One region of the Pseudoalteromonas sp. PS1M3 genome, then DNA from elsewhere that is predicted to be linked to it. Evidence: predicted binding sites of a transcription regulator. Region 1 holds the regulator's gene; each other region holds the start of a gene.
What was found. The regulator ArgR, encoded in region 1, controls arginine synthesis, uptake and breakdown. The targets are predictions, from matches to a motif close to ANTGAATANNTATTCANT.
Positions count from the first base shown of each region.

Region 1 (6,039 bases):
GCTTTACCCATACTTATTTTTAATTTTTAAAACGGCTTTGAGAGAGCAGTCTTTTAAATTGGTACAGGCAAGTCAATTAATGGGACTTTCCCCAACTAAAAGTTTTTTTAAAGTGAGTCTTGTATTATCTCGTGGTTCTATTGTTGCGGCCCTTGCGCTTATTAGTATGGAAACAATGGCCGATTTTGCAACAGTAAGTTATTTTGCTGTTAGCACGCTCACAACCGCGGTATACGATACATGGTTTGGTTATTACTCCTTGACTGCTGCTGCAAAAATATCAGGTGTCATGCTGTTACTTCTATTTTTAGCGCTTATGGCAGAGCGCTTTAGTCGTCGTAATCAAGCTGTATTTGAACGCCAATCGGGCGTAAATAGTGAAGCACTTTATATTTTAAAGGGAAAGTCGGCTTGGTTAGCAACGGCATTTTGTGGCACGGTTTTACTTGTATCTTTTGTGATCCCGATTGCAGTACTACTTAATTACGCCATTACCTACTTTGAAAAAGCATGGAGTGCTGAGTTTTTTAATTATGCGTGGCAAAGCCTAAAAGTGGCAGGCGTTGTGAGCGTAATAACAATTGCATTAGGTGTTTTTGTTGTTTTTTATCAGCGTATAGCAACACAGTCTTACCCTCTCGTTCCTGGGCGACTAGCGAGTACGGGCTATGCACTGCCTGGCACCGTATTAGCAATTGCCGTTTTATTACCTTTAACACTGTTAGAAAGTAGTATTAATAATGTATTAGAGCCTTATAATTTAGACATAGGTCTGTTACTAACAGGCAGTGTGTTTACTATTGTGATTGCTTATGTCGTTCGGTTTTATGCCATTGCTCACGGAGCGATAGAGTCGAGCTTTGTGCGTATTAGTCCATCACTTGATATGGCAAGCCAGTCTATGGGTAAAAGCCAAGGCCAAACATTGCGTTTAGTGCACCTACCTTTATTAAGAAGAGGCTTACTGACAGCTGCCTTACTCGTTTTTATTGAATGCATGAAAGAACTTCCTGCTGCGTTATTACTCAGACCATTTAACTTTGAAAGTCTAGCAACGCATGTTTTTCAGTACGTGAGTGATGAGCAGTTAGAGCTGGCTTCTATATCTGCTTTATCTATTGTTATTGTTGGATTTATCCCCTTGTATTTTATTAATCGTTCTATGGAGCAACACACTTAAATGAGTAGTTTAATTTTGCAAGGTGTCAGCTATCACTATAACGGTACAAAGGTGATCGAAAACTTAGACTTAACCGTGGGTAAAGATGAGATTGTATGCTTGCTTGGTGCCAGTGGCTGCGGTAAAACCACCACATTAAAAGCCATTGCAGGCTTAGTTGAGGCCAAGCACGGAAGTGTATTTATAGATGGCAAGCTGGTAAGTGATGGGTCAACATTTATTGCACCAGAGCACCGAAATATAGGTATGATGTTTCAAGATTACGCGTTGTTTCCTCATCTAAGCGTAGCAAATAACATTGCGTTTGGGTTAGGTAAAATGAGCCAATCCGAAAAACAACAGCGTGTGGATGAAATGCTTCAGTTAGTGCATTTGTCTGGTTGCGCAGATAGATTTCCTCACCAGCTTTCTGGTGGGCAGCAGCAACGCGTTGCGATTGCCCGTGCGTTGGCTTATAAACCAAGTTTACTACTTCTTGATGAGCCGTTTTCAAATATAGATACCCAAGTTCGTTTTGAATTAATTGCAGATATTCGCCGTATTATTAAGGCGCAACAAGTATCAGCGGTATTTGTTACCCATTCAAAAGAAGAAGCTTTTGCTTTTTCTGACACGCTTGCCATTATGGACCGCGGTAGTATTGCTCAACAAGGCACGCCAGAGCAGCTTTTTGCTGCTCCTAGGTCAAAGGTGGTTGCAGAGTTTCTAGGTCAAGGCATATACTTATCCGCAGAAGCATTAACGGCAACTGAATATAAAACACCTTTTGGCACCGTTGAGTCAGATACGCAAACGAGCCACCATCCATGTAGTGGTGAGTTATATGTGCGACCTCACCAAATTGAACTTGTGCAAGAGTGTCAAAGTGACAAACTCAGTAAACGGGCTACAATATTAAGTCGTCGCTTTATTGGCTCTGCGTATGTTTATAAAGTTGTTATAGCCGAACAAACGCTTGAAGTTGAAGCGCAATATGGCCAATCATTTGAAATCAATGAGCAGGTTATAATAAAAATAAAACCCCACACAGTGAATTTTTTTGAATCATAGTTAATGTGATTCACTGTGTACATATCTGTAAAACTGAGGAATAACAATGGCGCAAGCGCAATCTGGGATTTGTGCTGAAGCAAACCTGCATGGTTTGCATTTATTTTTTAATGTGTTTGATGGTCAAGACGAATCATTGCGCGCTAAATTAAAACAAGTAAGCGCAATTGAAGAAGAGTTTAATGATCAGTTTTCAGAGTCGATGTTGTCGTGCGTTGTTGCCATTGGCGCCCAATATTGGCCTCATATTCTTCCTGAGTATATTCCTAGTGAGCTGCAAAGCTTTCCTAATATAAATCATGCAGAGCACCAAATGAGTGTTCAGCCGTGCGACTTGTTTGTGCAGGTACGTTCAGACAGAGAAGATGTAAACCACTTATTTGCATTGCAAGTTTTAAAGCTTTTTGCACCTGATGTTGAGCTGGTGGAGCAAATCCGTAACTTTCGTTTTTTAGATGGCCGAGATTTTAATGGTTTTATTTATGGTGGTGATATGCCACACGGAAGAAAAAAGCGTTCAACTGCTTTAATTAATAAACCTGGTTGTTTTGAAGATCAGGGAAGTTATATTCATGTTCAGCGCTATAAACACGACTTAACTGTTTGGCAGCACCTATCGCTCAGTGAGCAAGAGCAAATTATGGGCCGTACACGGCTTGATAATACGCTTATAACCCCAGCACTAAATACCAGTCATGCCACGCGTAGTGAGTTAAAAGATGAAGAGGGGCAACCCCTTTTGTTGAATCAAAGCATGCCTTATGGCGATGTTTATGAGCAAGGTATGTTATGCATAAGCTGCGCAAGTACTGGTACTGCATTTGAGGCTGTATTAAATAGCCGTTTAGGGGAGGGGGAGTGTTACGACCATTGGCTTGATTTTACTCAAGCCGATATGGGGTCTGCTTTTTTTGCCCCCTCAGTTGGGTTTTTAAAGCAAATTTAAACCGTATCAAACAAAATACGTACACGTTCAAGTGTGACATCTATTTCAGAAATTTTTGCTGGAGCAATAAATATAGTATCGTCTCCGGCAATAGTACCTAATACACCATCGGCCTTTCCTAACGAGTCAAGTAAGCGGGCAATAAGCTGCGCAGCGCCTGGGCTGGTGCGAATAATGATCATCATTTCATTATGCATAATATCAATGACTAACTGGCGTAATGGGCTTTTAGCTGTCGGCACTCCCATTTCAGCGGGTAGGCAGTAAACCATTTCTTGCTTAGCGTTGCGGGTACGCACAGCACCAAACTTACTTAACATGCGTGACACTTTACTTTGGCTTATATTGTCAAAGCCTTGCTCTTTAAGTGCATCAACTATTTCGCCCTGAGAGCCAAAGTTTTCTTCTTTTAAAAGTGATTTAAACGCTTTTACCAATGCTTCTTGTTTATCTTGAGGTTGCATAGTCTTTATTCATTATTGTTTTTTATGCTGTAAATACTACACAAAAATGAATAATTATGCAGCAGTTGTTTAGTCAACTTGACAGTTTGATGCGATAAACCACCAAAGTTTACAACTATGGTCGAAAATATCGCAAAATAGGCCCGATAAATTTGTTTTTAGGCGCTAATTTCATTATCTTAAGGGCCACAAGTATTTCCTACCTCAAATGACGGAGAATTCCAATGAAAGTTGCTGTATTAGGTGCTGCAGGCGGTATCGGTCAAGCATTGTCTTTACTATTAAAAACAGGCTTACCAGCTGGTTCTGAATTATCACTTTACGATGTTGCACCAGTTGTACCAGGTGTTGCTGTTGACCTATCACACATCCCAACTGATGTTAAAGTAGCAGGTTTTGGCGCAGACGATTTAAACAAAGCGCTTGACGGTGCTGATATTGTTTTAATCCCAGCGGGTATGCCACGTAAACCAGGTATGGATCGTGCAGATTTATTTAACGTAAATGCCGGTATCATTAAAACACTAGCTGAAGGCATTGTAGCTAGTTGTCCTAAAGCACTTGTGGGTATTATTACTAACCCAGTAAACGGCACAGTACCAATTGTTGCTGAAGTGTTCAAGAAAGCAGGTACATACGATGCAAGCCGTGTATTTGGTATTACTACGCTTGACGTGATTCGTTCAGAAGCATTTGTTGCTGAACTTAAAGGCGTAGACGTTGCTACAGTTAAAGTACCCGTAATTGGTGGTCACTCTGGCACAACTATTCTTCCTCTACTTTCTCAAGTTGAAGGCGTAACTTTCACTGAAGACGAAGTTGCTGCACTTACTCCACGTATCCAAAATGCAGGTACTGAAGTAGTAAATGCTAAAGCAGGTGGTGGTTCAGCTACATTATCAATGGGTGCTGCTGCAGCACGTTTTTGTATGTCTTTAGTTAAAGGCCTACAAGGTGAAGATGTTGTAGATTACGCATACGTTGCTGTTGAAGATGGGGATGCAGAGTATTTTGCACACCCAGTACGTTTAGGTAAAAACGGCGTTGAAGAAATTCTTTCTTACGGCGAGCTAAGCGCGTTTGAAGAAAAAGCGAAGAACGATATGCTTGAAACACTGAAAAAAGACATCAAAGAAGGTGTTGATTTCATGGCGTAATAGCCAGAATGAGCATTAAAAAAGCCTGCATTTGCAGGCTTTTTTGTTGCTCGAATGTTATTTACTCTTAATGTTGAATAAGAGGCTCGTTAAGGCTAGTGATCACGGTCAACGGCTATACGGGCTAAGCTTACCAATGCGTGCTTGTATTCAGATTCTGGTAGAAAATCTAAGCAAGCAATTGCTTTATCGGCTTCAAGCTCTGCTTTTTGCATTGTAAACTCAAGCGCATTGGTTTGTTTTAACGTAGATAAAATCTCTTCTAAATGTTCCATACCATTACTGTGCTCAATGGCATCACGAATTAACTGTGTTTGATGCGCATTACCGTGTTGCATTGCATATATAAGTGGTAGGGTAGGCTTACCTTCGGCTAGATCATCGCCTATATTTTTACCTAGCTGGTCTGCATCGGCGTTATAATCAAGCACATCGTCAACAAGTTGAAATGCCGTACCTAAGTGCATACCGTATAAGTTTAATGCATTGAGCGTGGCTTCATCATTGTTGGTAATAATAGCAGCAAGCCCGGTAGCAGCTTCAAACAGCTTAGCCGTTTTGGAGTAAATAACTTGCATGTAGCTGGCTTCGGTTGTGTCTGGATCGTTGCAATTCATAAGTTGCAGCACTTCACCTTCAGCAATGATATTGGTAGCATCGGCGAGTATTTGCATAATTTGCATTTTGCCTAAACCAACCATTAACTGGAATGAGCGCGTGTATATAAAGTCGCCAACTAATACGCTAGCAGCATTACCAAATTCAGCGTTAGCGGTCGGGGTGCCTCGGCGTAAGTTTGACTCATCAACAACGTCGTCGTGTAATAAGGTCGCGGTGTGAATAAACTCAACAATGGTCGCAAGTGTAATGTGGTCTTTACCAGTATATCCTAGCGCTTTGGCAGCTAAAATAGCCAACATAGGGCGAACGCGTTTGCCGCCGCTATTAACTATGTATAAACCAAGTTGGTTTACTAACGCCACCTCTGAGCGCATTTGCGCATGTATAAGTTGATTGACGTCATTCATATCGCTTTCTATTAACGCCTGGATAGCTTTTATATCCATTGATCTCCGAGCCAATTTTTATGTGTGAACGGCGCAGATTGTACAACAAAAAACGCACTAGCTCGATATTTTGTGACGATTGATTTAAAAAACCTACCTAAAGTGCTTAATAAGTGCTTAATTCAATCACAAATGTGTTTAATTATTAGACGATGAAAGGTGGTTTTTGAGTTTG
Region 1 is NZ_AP022624.1:3,110,438-3,116,476, reverse strand. Features, by position in the region: gene PS1M3_RS14560 (iron ABC transporter permease) at 1-1,180, shown strand, start outside; gene PS1M3_RS14555 (ABC transporter ATP-binding protein) at 1,181-2,230, shown strand; gene PS1M3_RS14550 (Dyp-type peroxidase) at 2,277-3,176, shown strand; gene argR (transcriptional regulator ArgR) at 3,173-3,640, opposite strand; gene mdh (malate dehydrogenase) at 3,865-4,797, shown strand; gene ispB (octaprenyl diphosphate synthase) at 4,893-5,864, opposite strand.

Region 2 (6,039 bases), 1.2 Mb from region 1:
CAATTATTGGTGTTGCAGGCACAACCGAAACCGGCAATATTGATCCCCTCAACGAAATGGCTGATTTAGCGCAAGAGATTAACTGTCATTTTCATGTTGATGCTGCTTGGGGTGGGGCAACGTTATTATCTAATACTTATCGTCCTCTGCTCAATGGTATTGAGCGAGCAGACTCAATAACAATTGATGCCCACAAACAAATGTATGTCCCGATGGGTGCAGGTTTAGTGCTGTTTAAAGATCCCGCTGCAACCGATGCAATAGAGCATCATGCTGAGTATATATTGCGTAAGGGCTCTAAAGATTTAGGTAGCCACACACTAGAGGGTAGCCGCCCTGGTATGGCTATGTTAGTGCATGCTTGCTTACGTGTTATTGGCCGTAAAGGCTATGAAATGCTAATCGATCGAAGTATAAAAAAGGCAAAGTATTTTGCTGATTTAATCAAGGCAGACGAAGATTTTGAACTTATTTCAGAGCCTGAGCTATGTTTGCTTACTTATCGCTATGTGCCTAAGCAAATAAAACAAGCGATTGCTGAGGCTGATGAAAAAACACGGATTGATATTTTTGCTTCACTAAATCGTTTTACAGCCAGTATGCAAAAACGCCAGCGTGAGTCTGGACGCTCGTTTGTATCGCGTACTCGTTTGACCCCAGCTCAATACGATAATCAACCTACGGTTGTGTTTAGGGTTGTACTGGCTAACCCGCTTACCTCGGGTGTGATTTTAAAAGAGATATTAGCTGAGCAAAAAGAGCTTGCTAAAACAGACCCAGTATTTAAAAAGTATTTAAGCAAATACATGAAATAGTAAATTTAGCATTTATAAAAAAGACGCTGTTAAGCGTCTTTTTTATTGCTTAGCTAAAAGCAACAGGCTTTTATAATATTGCTAATGATGTGCTGTGAAGGCTTTATTTTTTCCATTGCTAAAAATTCGTCAGGTTGATGCGCCTGATTAATAGAACCTGGTCCCATAACTATGGTTTCACAACCCAGTTGCTGAATAAAAGGTGCTTCTGTGCAGTAATTAACAGCAATGGCTTTTTGGCCCGCTATCTTTTCCGCAAGTTGAACTAGCGCGCTGTCGGTTCTGCCAGTAAATGCTGGTATTGGGTCATGTAGGTCAATAACACTTACTGAGTTTGGGTATTGCTCGTTTATGTCTTTTGTTGCATCTAGCAGCAGTGCTTGTAGCTCTTGTACGCTCAACCCTGGCAATGGGCGCATATCAATATGCATTTCACAACACCCACATATTCTATTTGCGTTGTCACCACCATGAATATTACCAAAATTTAAAGTAGGATAAGGTATTTCAAAGTGGCTTAGTGAATACTTATTCTTTAACTGCTCTTTTAAGATCAGTAATTTTGAAGTCACTTTATGCATAACTTCAATGGCGTTAAGACCACGTTCGGGATCGGAGCTATGGCCAGAACGACCGACAACTCTTATTGCAGTACTCATATGCCCTTTGTGTGTAAATACTGGTGTCATATCAGTGGGTTCGCCAATAATACAGCGTGCCGGCTTTAAGTTAGGATGTTTGCAAATTTGCTGTGCGCCTGCCATGGTGGTTTCTTCATCTGCAGTGGCAAGTATTAAAATTGGCTGTGTTTGTTGTTTTTCATCTAGTTCGCTTATAGCTTGTAATACGAAAGCAAAAAATCCTTTCATATCAATACTACCTAGCCCATACAGTTTGTTGTCGAGTTCTGTTAATTTAAACGGATCATGATTCCAGCGGCTGTCATCAAACGGCACTGTGTCGGTATGCCCAGCAAGCATTAAACCACCATCCCCGACGCCACGTTTAGCTAATAAGTTATAACGCCCTTTTTTACCTTCCAGTTCTATTATTTCAAAAGTAAAACCGAGCGTTTCACACCAGATGGCAAGTAACTCGATAACGCTTTTATTACTCATGCATTCGCTGTCTTCAATTGCACTGATAGACGGGGCTGCAATTAATTGCTGGTACATAGAAATAAACGAAGGCAAAGACATAAAAAATTCCAAAATAACTATTCAATTTAATTGCATAACAATATAAAAGTATTTATGATGAATATCAATTCACTTTTTAAGCATAAATATATTAAGTAACACAATGATGATAATGCGACGATAATCAAAATTCATTAACAAAAAAGACTTACTTAGCACCTAAGCTAGTGTAAGCGAACACACAAATAAGTAGTAATAGATTTTAAGATAATGAGTAAATAATGAATGTAGCGATTATTGGCGCAAGCGGATACAGCGGCGCAGAACTAGCAAGCCTTGTGGCTAAACACCCAAATTTAAAACTGTCAGGTAGCTATGTATCTGAAGGAAGCCTAGATAAACACAAATTACTGAGTGATTTATATCCAGAGCACCTAGGTTTGCTTGATACTCCTTTACTTCCTCTTACAAAGTCAGCGTTCGACGACATTAATGCGAATGCAGATTACGTATGCCTGTGTACCGACCATAAAGTAAGTGTAGATTTAGCCCCGCAATTTTTAGCGATGGGCAAAAAGGTGTTTGACCTATCGGGTGGTTATCGCCTTGCAAGCAATGATGATTACGTTACTTATTACGGCTTTGAACATAAGCACCCTGAGTTATTAAATGAATCGGCCTATGGTTTAGCTGAATGGAATAGCAACGACATTGCAAATGCAAATTTAGTGGCTGTTGCCGGCTGTTATCCTACTGCAGCGCTGAATGCGTTAAAGCCACTACAGCAAGCAGGTTTGTTAAGCGACGACAAAATTATTATTAATGCAGTGTCGGGGGTAACTGGTGCAGGGCGTAAAGCCAGTGTAGGTACTCACTTTTGTGAAGTGTCGCTAGCGCCATATGGTTTATTTAATCATCGCCACGGACCAGAAATAGAGCAACACCTTGGTCACCAGGTTTTATTTACACCTCATTTAGGGAACTTTGCTCGCGGTATTTTAGAAACCATTTACGTGCAACTAAAACCTAATGTTACAAGTGAGCAAGTGGCTAAGGCCTACAGCGTGCTTGAAAACGAGCCTTTAATCCGCTTGTTAGGTAGTAAGATCCCGTCAATTAAGGGAGTTGCAAAGCAGCCTTATGTTGATATTGGTTGGCAGCAGCAAGGCTCTCAGCTCATTGTTATGGCAGCCATTGATAATTTACTAAAAGGTGCTGCAGGGCAAGCTCTGCAGTGTATTAATTTATCAATGAATTTAGACCACACCACAGGCTTAAAAGGAGCGTTTTAATGGCTAAAAAAACGTGGGTTATTAAGCTTGGCGGCGCTGTACTTAACACTGAAAACGCAGCTCGTGCGTTATTTGATGTGTTGTCTAATCAGCCAAGTCATAACTTTGTAATTGTGCATGGTGGCGGGGCATTAGTCGATACATGGTTAAAAGAAGCCGGTTTTGTTAGCGCTAAGCATCAAGGTTTACGTATTAGCCCTGCAGAACAAATGCCCCACATAGTTGGTGCACTTGCAGGTTGTGCAAACAAGCAGTTAATGGCTCAAGCTATTGCTTCTGGCCATAAACCTGTTGGGTTAAGCCTTTACGAAGCAGGCGTAACGGCATCGCAAAAGCTCAAAGCATTGTGCCTAGTAGGAAAGTGCGAAAGTAACAACGACTCTATTATTAACGATTTACTAAACGTCGGGCGCTTACCAATTGTTAGCTCTATAGGTTTTGACGAGCAAGGGCTTTGGTACAACGTTAATGCAGACGAGGCAGCGGCAGCTATCGCCAATAATTTAAATGCAGAACTTATTTTTATGACTGATGTAGAGGCCGTGCTTGACGCTAATAAGCAGCCATTACATCAATTAGATACAAAACACATTGAGACTTTAATTGCAGAGGGAGTAATTGTGGGCGGGATGGAGGTCAAAGTTAAGACCAGTCTTCACGCTGCCCTACACTTACGACGCGGTGTGTATATTTCCAGCTGGCAAAAGCCAGAAAATTTAACTGCTTTGCTGCAAGGCGAGCATGTCGGAACAAAGATTACACCATAGGGTTACCATGTTAGAGAATTTTTTAACGGGTCTAGAATTAGACCAACAAGGCGCACTTAATTTATTAAAGCTGGCGCGTGATTTAAAGGCAAAGCCAGAAAAATACAGTCAAGTACTAGCGGGCAAGTCAGTTGTTACACTATTTGAAAAGCAAAGCTTACGTACACGTTTATCGTTTGATATTGGTATTAACCGTTTAGGTGGTCACGCTGTATATTTAGACCAGCAAAATGGCGCTATGGGCGCACGTGAATCAGTAAAAGATTTTGCACTAAATATTTCAACGTGGGCTGACGGTATTGTAGCGCGTGTAAACCAGCACAGCACGTTAACCATATTAGGTGAGTACTCTTCTGTTCCTGTGGTTAATAGCTTGTGTGACTTGTATCACCCATGCCAAGCATTGGCAGACTTTTTAACGCTTCAAGAAGTACATGGCGATGTGAGCGAGCTTAAAGTAGCTTACCTAGGCGAGGGCAATAATGTAACTCATTCACTTATGTTACTTGCTGCAACACTGGGTACCGATTTTGTGGCAGTAACGCCTAAAGGCAGCTCTCCGGATTCGCAAATTCTTAAAAAAGCAGAGCAAATAGCAGCTATGAATGGCGCATCAGTAATGGTGAGTGACCGTGTAGAAGCGGCGGTTGGCGCAAACGTTGTTTACGCCGATACATGGGTCTCTATGGGCGATGATACGCCTCTTGAGCAAGTTAAAGAAAAATATATGCCTTATCAGTTAAACCAAGCATTGCTAGATCAAACAGGGGCTACTACGGTATTACATTGCCAACCGGCACACCGTGAGTTTGAAATTACCTCTGAGGTAATGGATGGCCCAGCATCAAAAATTATTCAACAAGCAGAAAATCGCATGCATGCGCAAAATGCTCTGCTAGTTACATTACTAAATCCAAATTTTGTTAAGGAACACCTATGAGTTCAATTAAAAAAGTCGTTTTAGCCTATTCAGGTGGTCTAGATACATCTGCTATCGTGCCATGGTTAAAAGAAAATTACGGCTGTGAAGTAATCGCGTTTGTTGCCGATGTAGGCCAAGGCGCAGAAGAGCTTGAAGGCGTTGAAGAAAAAGCCATCGCATCAGGTGCATCAGAGTGTTACGTAGTTGACTTAAAAGATGAAATGGTAAGTGAATACATTTACCCAACGCTTAAAACGGGCTCTATTTACGAAGGTACTTACTTACTAGGTACCTCAATGGCGCGTCCAATCATTGCTAAAGCGCAAGTTGAAATTGCACGTAAAGTAGGTGCCGATGCGCTGTCGCATGGTTGTACGGGTAAAGGTAACGACCAAGTACGTTTTGAATCGTGCTTTGCAGCGCTTGCACCCGATTTAAAAGTCATTGCACCATGGCGAGAGTGGGACTTATCAAGCCGTGAATCACTACTAGATTACTTAGCCGAGCGTGATATTCCGTGTTCTGCTTCAGCAACAAAAATTTACAGCCGTGATGCTAACGCATGGCACATTTCGCACGAAGGCGGCGAGCTTGAAGATCCATGGTGTGAGCCTAGCGATCAAGTATGGACTTGGACTAACTCTCCTGAGCAAGCACCCGATAAAGCCGAGCTAGTAACATTAAAAGTTGTTGAAGGTGAAGTGGTTGCCGTCAATGGCGAAGAGCTTAAACCTTATGATTGTTTAGTTAAATTAAATGACATTGCATCACCGCATGGTGTTGGCCGTGTTGATATAGTAGAAAACCGTTTAGTCGGCATGAAATCGCGTGGTTGTTACGAAACCCCAGGTGGTACCGTGATCATGGCGGCCCTTCAAGCAATAGACGAGCTAGTACTTGATAAATCAAGCCGTAAGTGGAAAGAAGTATTAGGCGGCGAATTTTCGCACCTAGTGTACGACGGACGTTGGTTCACGCCACTTAAAGACTCTATTTTAGCGGGCGCCGAGGCGTTATCTACATTAGCAACGGGTGAAGTGGTACTTAAGCTTTATAAAGGCCAAGTGACTGCGGTTCAGAAAAAATCACCTAACAGCCTATACA
Region 2 is NZ_AP022624.1:741,851-747,889, forward strand. Features, by position in the region: gene panP (pyridoxal-dependent aspartate 1-decarboxylase PanP) at 1-815, shown strand, start outside; gene argE (acetylornithine deacetylase) at 869-2,014, opposite strand; gene argC (N-acetyl-gamma-glutamyl-phosphate reductase) at 2,236-3,246, shown strand; gene argB (acetylglutamate kinase) at 3,246-4,013, shown strand; gene PS1M3_RS03485 (ornithine carbamoyltransferase) at 4,021-4,953, shown strand; gene PS1M3_RS03490 (argininosuccinate synthase) at 4,950-6,039, shown strand, end outside.
Region 2: the regulator ArgR is predicted to act here: its motif matches at 2,071-2,088, upstream of argC (N-acetyl-gamma-glutamyl-phosphate reductase).

Region 3 (6,039 bases), 1.0 Mb from region 1:
AACATAGCACCAACTGATCGGTCTGTATTACAAATTCGGCTAACAAGTGAAATACCACTTGAAGCATCTATCGCTTCTTGCGCTTTTCCTAATAGGCTTTCGTTAAGCTTGCCTAAATAATGTGAGCTATTTGGCGCGCTACAAAATAACGTTTCGCCTGTTGGATTGTTTGGCTGCGCAATAACAGAAGATAAATCTATCTTTTTCTGTTTGGCTGTTTTGCCCTCAATTGCTTCAAGTAAATCAAGACGGCCAATTAAGTCTGTTAAGTTTGCAACACCTAAGCTTGCCATGATTTCACGCGCTTCTTGTGCAATAAACTTAAAGTAGTTCATCGCCATTTCAGGTAAGCCATGGTAATGCTTTTGACGAAGTGTTTCGTCTTGCGTTGCAACACCGGTTGCACAGTTATTTAGATGACAAATACGTAAGTATTTACACCCTAATGCCACCATAGGGCCTGTACCAAAACCAAAGCTTTCAGCACCTAAAATAGCGGCTTTAATAATATCTAAACCTGTTTTTAAACCACCATCTGTTTGCAAACGAATACGATGACGAAGGCCATTTTCTACAAGGGCTTGTTGTGTTTCAGCCAAGCCTAATTCCCATGGGCTACCTGCATATTTTACAGACGTAAGCGGACTTGCGCCTGTGCCGCCGTCGTAGCCAGATATAGTAATTAAATCAGCATATGCTTTAGCTACACCTGTTGCTATGGTGCCAACACCTGGTTCCGACACTAGTTTTACTGATACAAGTGCTTTTGGATTTACTTGCTTTAAATCGAAAATTAGCTGAGCAAGATCCTCAATAGAATAAATATCATGATGCGGTGGCGGTGAAATTAACGTCACGCCAGGTACCGAATAGCGAAGCTTAGCAATGTAAGGTGTTACTTTTTCACCTGGAAGTTGCCCGCCTTCACCTGGTTTTGCACCCTGCGCTACTTTAATTTGAATTACATCTGCGCTACGTAAATAATGCGGTGTAACACCAAATCGACCTGAAGCTACTTGCTTAATACGTGAGTTTTTCTCTGTGCCGTAACGAAGTTTATCTTCACCACCTTCACCTGAATTTGAACAACCACCTAGGCGGTTCATCGCAATTGCGAGTGCTTCATGAGCCTCTGGCGATAAAGCACCAATACTCATTGCAGCTGAGTCAAAACGTTTGTAAAGCGCTTCTGCAGGCTCTACATCATCAATACTAATTCCATTTTCTGGTAATTTAAGTGCCAGCATATCGCGTAATGTTGAAATAGGGCGATTATTAACAAGCTTTGCATACTCGTTGTAATCTCTGTATTCACCAGAGCGAACTGCTACCTGCAGTGTTTGGATCACATCTGGGTTGTATGCATGGTATTCACCACCATGTACGTATTTAAACAAACCGCCATGGCTAAGTAACTTACGTTTACTTAAAGCAAGCTTGTGTAAGCTTTGTTGATCGTCATCAAAGTCTGTAAAACATGCGCCTTTAATGCGGCTAGCCACACCTTTAAAACACATATCAACAACAGCATCTGATAAACCCACCGCCTCAAATAACATTGAGCAACGGTAAGAAGCGACTGTACTAATGCCCATTTTCGACATTATTTTGTATAAGCCTTTGTTTACTGCTTTACGATAAGCAAGGGTTACCTCGCAATAAGATTTATCGATGATTTTACTGTCGCTCATCGCGACTAACGATTCATACGCTAGGTATGGGTAAATAGCTGTTGCGCCAAAACCAAGTAACACTGCAAATTGATGAGGGTCTCTTACGCTACCCGTTTCGATAATAATGTTTGATTCACAACGTAAATTGTTATCAACCAAACACTTTTGCACTGCACCTACAGCCATAGCCGCAGGGATAGGTAGGTTTACATCGTCAAAATTACGGTCAGTTAAAATAAGCATGATAGAGCCAGCAGCTGCTTTCTCTTTTGCTTTATCGCAAATGCGTTTAACTGCGTTTTCTAAGCCTTCTTCAACAGTGTAAGTAATATCAATTTTACAATAGCTGTAATGCGCTTCATCTGCATTTAGTAGCTGCTGCATGTCTGCATACATTAAAATAGGTGTATCGAACTGTAAGCGCTTAGCGTGCCCTGTTGTTTCGTTAAACACATTTTGTTCGCTACCAATACACGTAGCCAAAGACATAACATGGTTTTCGCGAAGAGGATCAATTGGCGGGTTAGTGACTTGTGCAAACTTTTGACGGAAATAATCGTATAGTGAACGATGCCCTTCGCTTAACACAGCAAACGGAGTGTCATCACCCATTGAGCCTGTTGCTTCTTGCCCGTTTTCACCCATTACACGAATAACGCTATCCAACTCTTCATTGGTATAACCAAACATTTTTTGATATTTAGCTAACGTTTCATCGTCAAATGAACGATTGCCTGCATCTTGCTCTTTTAATTCTTCAAAAGGAGTCAAGCGCTTAACATTTTCTTCAAGCCACGACTTATAAGGATGGCGAGATTTTAAATCTTGATCTATTTCATCTGAATGCCAAATTTTCCCCAATTTGGTATCAATTACTAAAAGCTCACCCGGGCCCACTCGGCCTTTTTCAACCACTTCATCGGCGGTGTAATCCCAAATACCGACTTCAGAAGCAAGGGTTATAAAACCATCTTGTGTGATTACATAACGCGCAGGACGAAGACCATTTCGGTCTAAGTTACAGGCTGCAAAACGGCCATCTGACATAACAATCCCCGCAGGACCGTCCCATGGCTCCATGTGCATGGAGTTAAAGTCATAAAATGCACGTAAATCGTCATCCATAGCGCGGTTTTTTTGCCATGCAGGCGGCACCAGCATGCGCATAGCACGGAATAAATCCATGCCACCGGCTAAAAATAGTTCTAGCATGTTATCAAGGCTTGACGAATCTGAGCCTGTTTCATTAACAAACGGCGCTGCGCTTTGTAAATCTGGAATAAGTGGAGACGAAAATTTATACGAGCGAGCACGAGCCCACTGACGGTTACCCTCAATGGTGTTAATTTCACCATTGTGCGCTAAATAGCGGAAAGGTTGAGCAAGTGGCCAACGAGGCTGTGTGTTTGTTGAAAAGCGCTGATGAAAAACACAAATTGCGCTGGTCATACGAATGTCAGCTAAGTCTAAATAAAAATTAGGTAAATCTGCAGGCATCATAAGGCCTTTATAGATAGTCACTAATCCAGATAAACTTGCAATGTAAAATGATTCATCGTCTGCTAAACGTTTTTCAGCACGACGGCGCGCTACGTATAAGCGACGTTCTAAATCTTTTGAACGCCAACCTTCAGGTGCGCTTACAAAAATTTGCTCAAAGCCCGGTAATTGCTGCACAGCAATTGGACCTAGCATTGATGGGTCGGTAGGCACTTCGCGCCAGCCTAAAATATTTAGCGTTTCTTTTTCTAATTCTTCGCTCAGAATTTCCTTTGCAGCTTGTGCTAAAACAGGATCTGAATTTAAAAAGATCATGCCTACTGCATAGTTTTTACCAAGGTGCCAATTATGCTCACTTGCAATAGCACGGAAAAAACTATCTGGTTTTTGCAAAAGCAAACCACAGCCATCGCCTGTTTTACCATCAGCAGAAATACCGCCCCGGTGTTGCATACGATCCAACCCAGTAATAGCAGTACGAATAAGCCGGTGACTAGCCTGACCATTAACTTGGGCAATTAAGCCAAAGCCACAATTTTCTTTCTCTAATTTCGAGTCGTATAACATAGACCCCTCCCCTTGCTTCACTGTTAGCGTTAATGAACTGCTCGACGATTTGCTAACAGCCGGTCAAAACTAGCCTCTATATCAAATAGAGTCAACAGTAATTTGAATACATATTCACATTCTTGAATATTTCTCACTTCATAGCAAGATTTCTTTTTTATCATTTTTATTAACATTTAGCGGTATTTTCACCGTTATTTTTTCATGACACTGGTGTCAAGTTTAACATTTTGTAAAAACACCTCCAACTTAAAAAGCAGTTTACGTAAACGTAAGCTTAGATATTAGTGAATAAATATTCAATTGAAGAGATTCGTAAAATGTTGGGATTATGCAAATAATATTACCCCTTTTCATTAACAAATTATAAAAGGGATAAATAAAGGTAGAATTATGTTCCTTATTCTTCATTCAGCTTAAAAGCTATAATTTAACCACTCATTACTTTGATTAATTATTCGTAAATAGAAAAATAAAACCAGTCAAAGTTTAAATGTCACCCCGCTATTTAATCGCCTGAGTAGCTTAGCTTTAAAATACACTTACACTTTTGAATTCACTGAAGTTGCGACGTTATTGGTTTTCTTGTACCCGCAACGCTGTATTTACTCTTTATATATTGCTTTGTATGTGTCCGGAGCGGACACATAAAGTGTCCACGGACATATTACTTTAATAAATAAATTATTAAGTATAATAATATCAATAGGTTAAATTTTGGCATGCTAATCGTATAGTGTAATTTAGTAATTATTATTTGGAAGAATTATGTTCACTTTAAGCTTATTTTTACTCTCGCCACTAGCCGCTATTTTTGCAGCACTACTTTATGTCATGTTTGAAAAAAATATAAATTCATTTAGTTAAGGTTGAATAATGATTAAAGATACCAGTGCTCAAGACATACAAGTTAAAACACCCGCAAACCATAAAAAACGTTTTCTTTTAATTATCGCTGTGTTGTTACTTGTTATTGCTGCTACTTATGGAGTTATGTCAGGCTCGGATGCAACTAAATCATTTAGCCAAGAAAAGATGCAAATAGCAAAAGTAGAAATTAAAACGCTTATTCGCGATGTAGCCGCAAGTGGAAAAATTGTTGCCGCCAATGCACCACATATCTACAGCCCAGAGAGAGGCTTTGTAAGCTTGCACGTAAAAGCTGGCGATACAGTTACCAAAGGCGACGAGCTTGCTGTACTTCATAGCCCTGAACTTACCAATGAATTAAAACAACAACAATCCGTATTACAACGCTTAGAAGGTGAACTTAAAAGGCAACACCTACAATCAAGAAGAGACACTTTAACCCTTACAAAAACACTCGATATGGCAAGTGTAGAATTAAACGCAGCACAAAGAGAAGATCGTCGCGCAAAACTATCAATTAAAAAGCATTTAATAAGCCAAATAGACCTTGAAAAAGCAATAGACGACTTATCACGTGCACAGCTTACCTATAAACACGCACAGCAAGAGGTGGCACTTGCTAAAGATACACTCGCATTTGAATTGCAAGCAGCTAAAAGTGATGTAGAGCGTCAGCAGTTGATCGTTGATGACTTACATAGAAAAGTGAATGAGCTGTCAATTCGGGCCACAGTGACAGGCATTGTTGGTAATCTGCTTGTGCAACAAAAAGCAGCCGTCACGCAAAGTCAGCCTCTGATGACACTCGTTGATTTAAGTCATTTTGAAGCACAGTTGCAGGTGCCAGAAAGTTACGCAAACGAACTCGGGTTAGGTATGGACGTAGAGCTTAAATTAGGGAACGAAACAATAATGGGAGTGCTCTCGGCTATATCACCCGAAGTTAATAATCGCGAAGTAACCACACGTGTTCGCTTTACAAGCAACAGCAATAACATTCGCCAAAATCAACGTTTAACCGCGCGTATTTTACTCGACAATCGCCAAAATGTGCTGCAGGTAAAGCGAGGCGCTTTTATGCAACAAGGCGGCATTGTTGCATATAAAATAGACGGAAATTTTGCAAGACGTATACCTATATCCGTAGGTGCCACCAGCATTAACGCGGTAGAAATTTTAAGCGGCTTAAATGAAAACGACGAAATAATAATTTCTAGCTACAACCAATTTAACCAAGTAGACACGCTTTTATTAAATTAGAAGCGCTCTCAACCAGCGCCAATTTAAGGAAAAACCATGTTACAAATGAAAAACATAAGTAAAGTATACCAAACTGAAATGGTTCAAACTCACGCATTAAGAGACTTTAATTTAAATGTAAATGAAGGCGAATTTATAGCTGTCACAGGCCCTAGCGGCTCTGGGAAAA
Region 3 is NZ_AP022624.1:2,073,081-2,079,119, forward strand. Features, by position in the region: gene gltB (glutamate synthase large subunit) at 1-3,740, opposite strand, end outside; gene PS1M3_RS09485 (efflux RND transporter periplasmic adaptor subunit) at 4,617-5,870, shown strand; gene PS1M3_RS09490 (ABC transporter ATP-binding protein) at 5,907-6,039, shown strand, end outside.
Region 3: the regulator ArgR is predicted to act here: its motif matches at 3,842-3,859, upstream of gltB (glutamate synthase large subunit).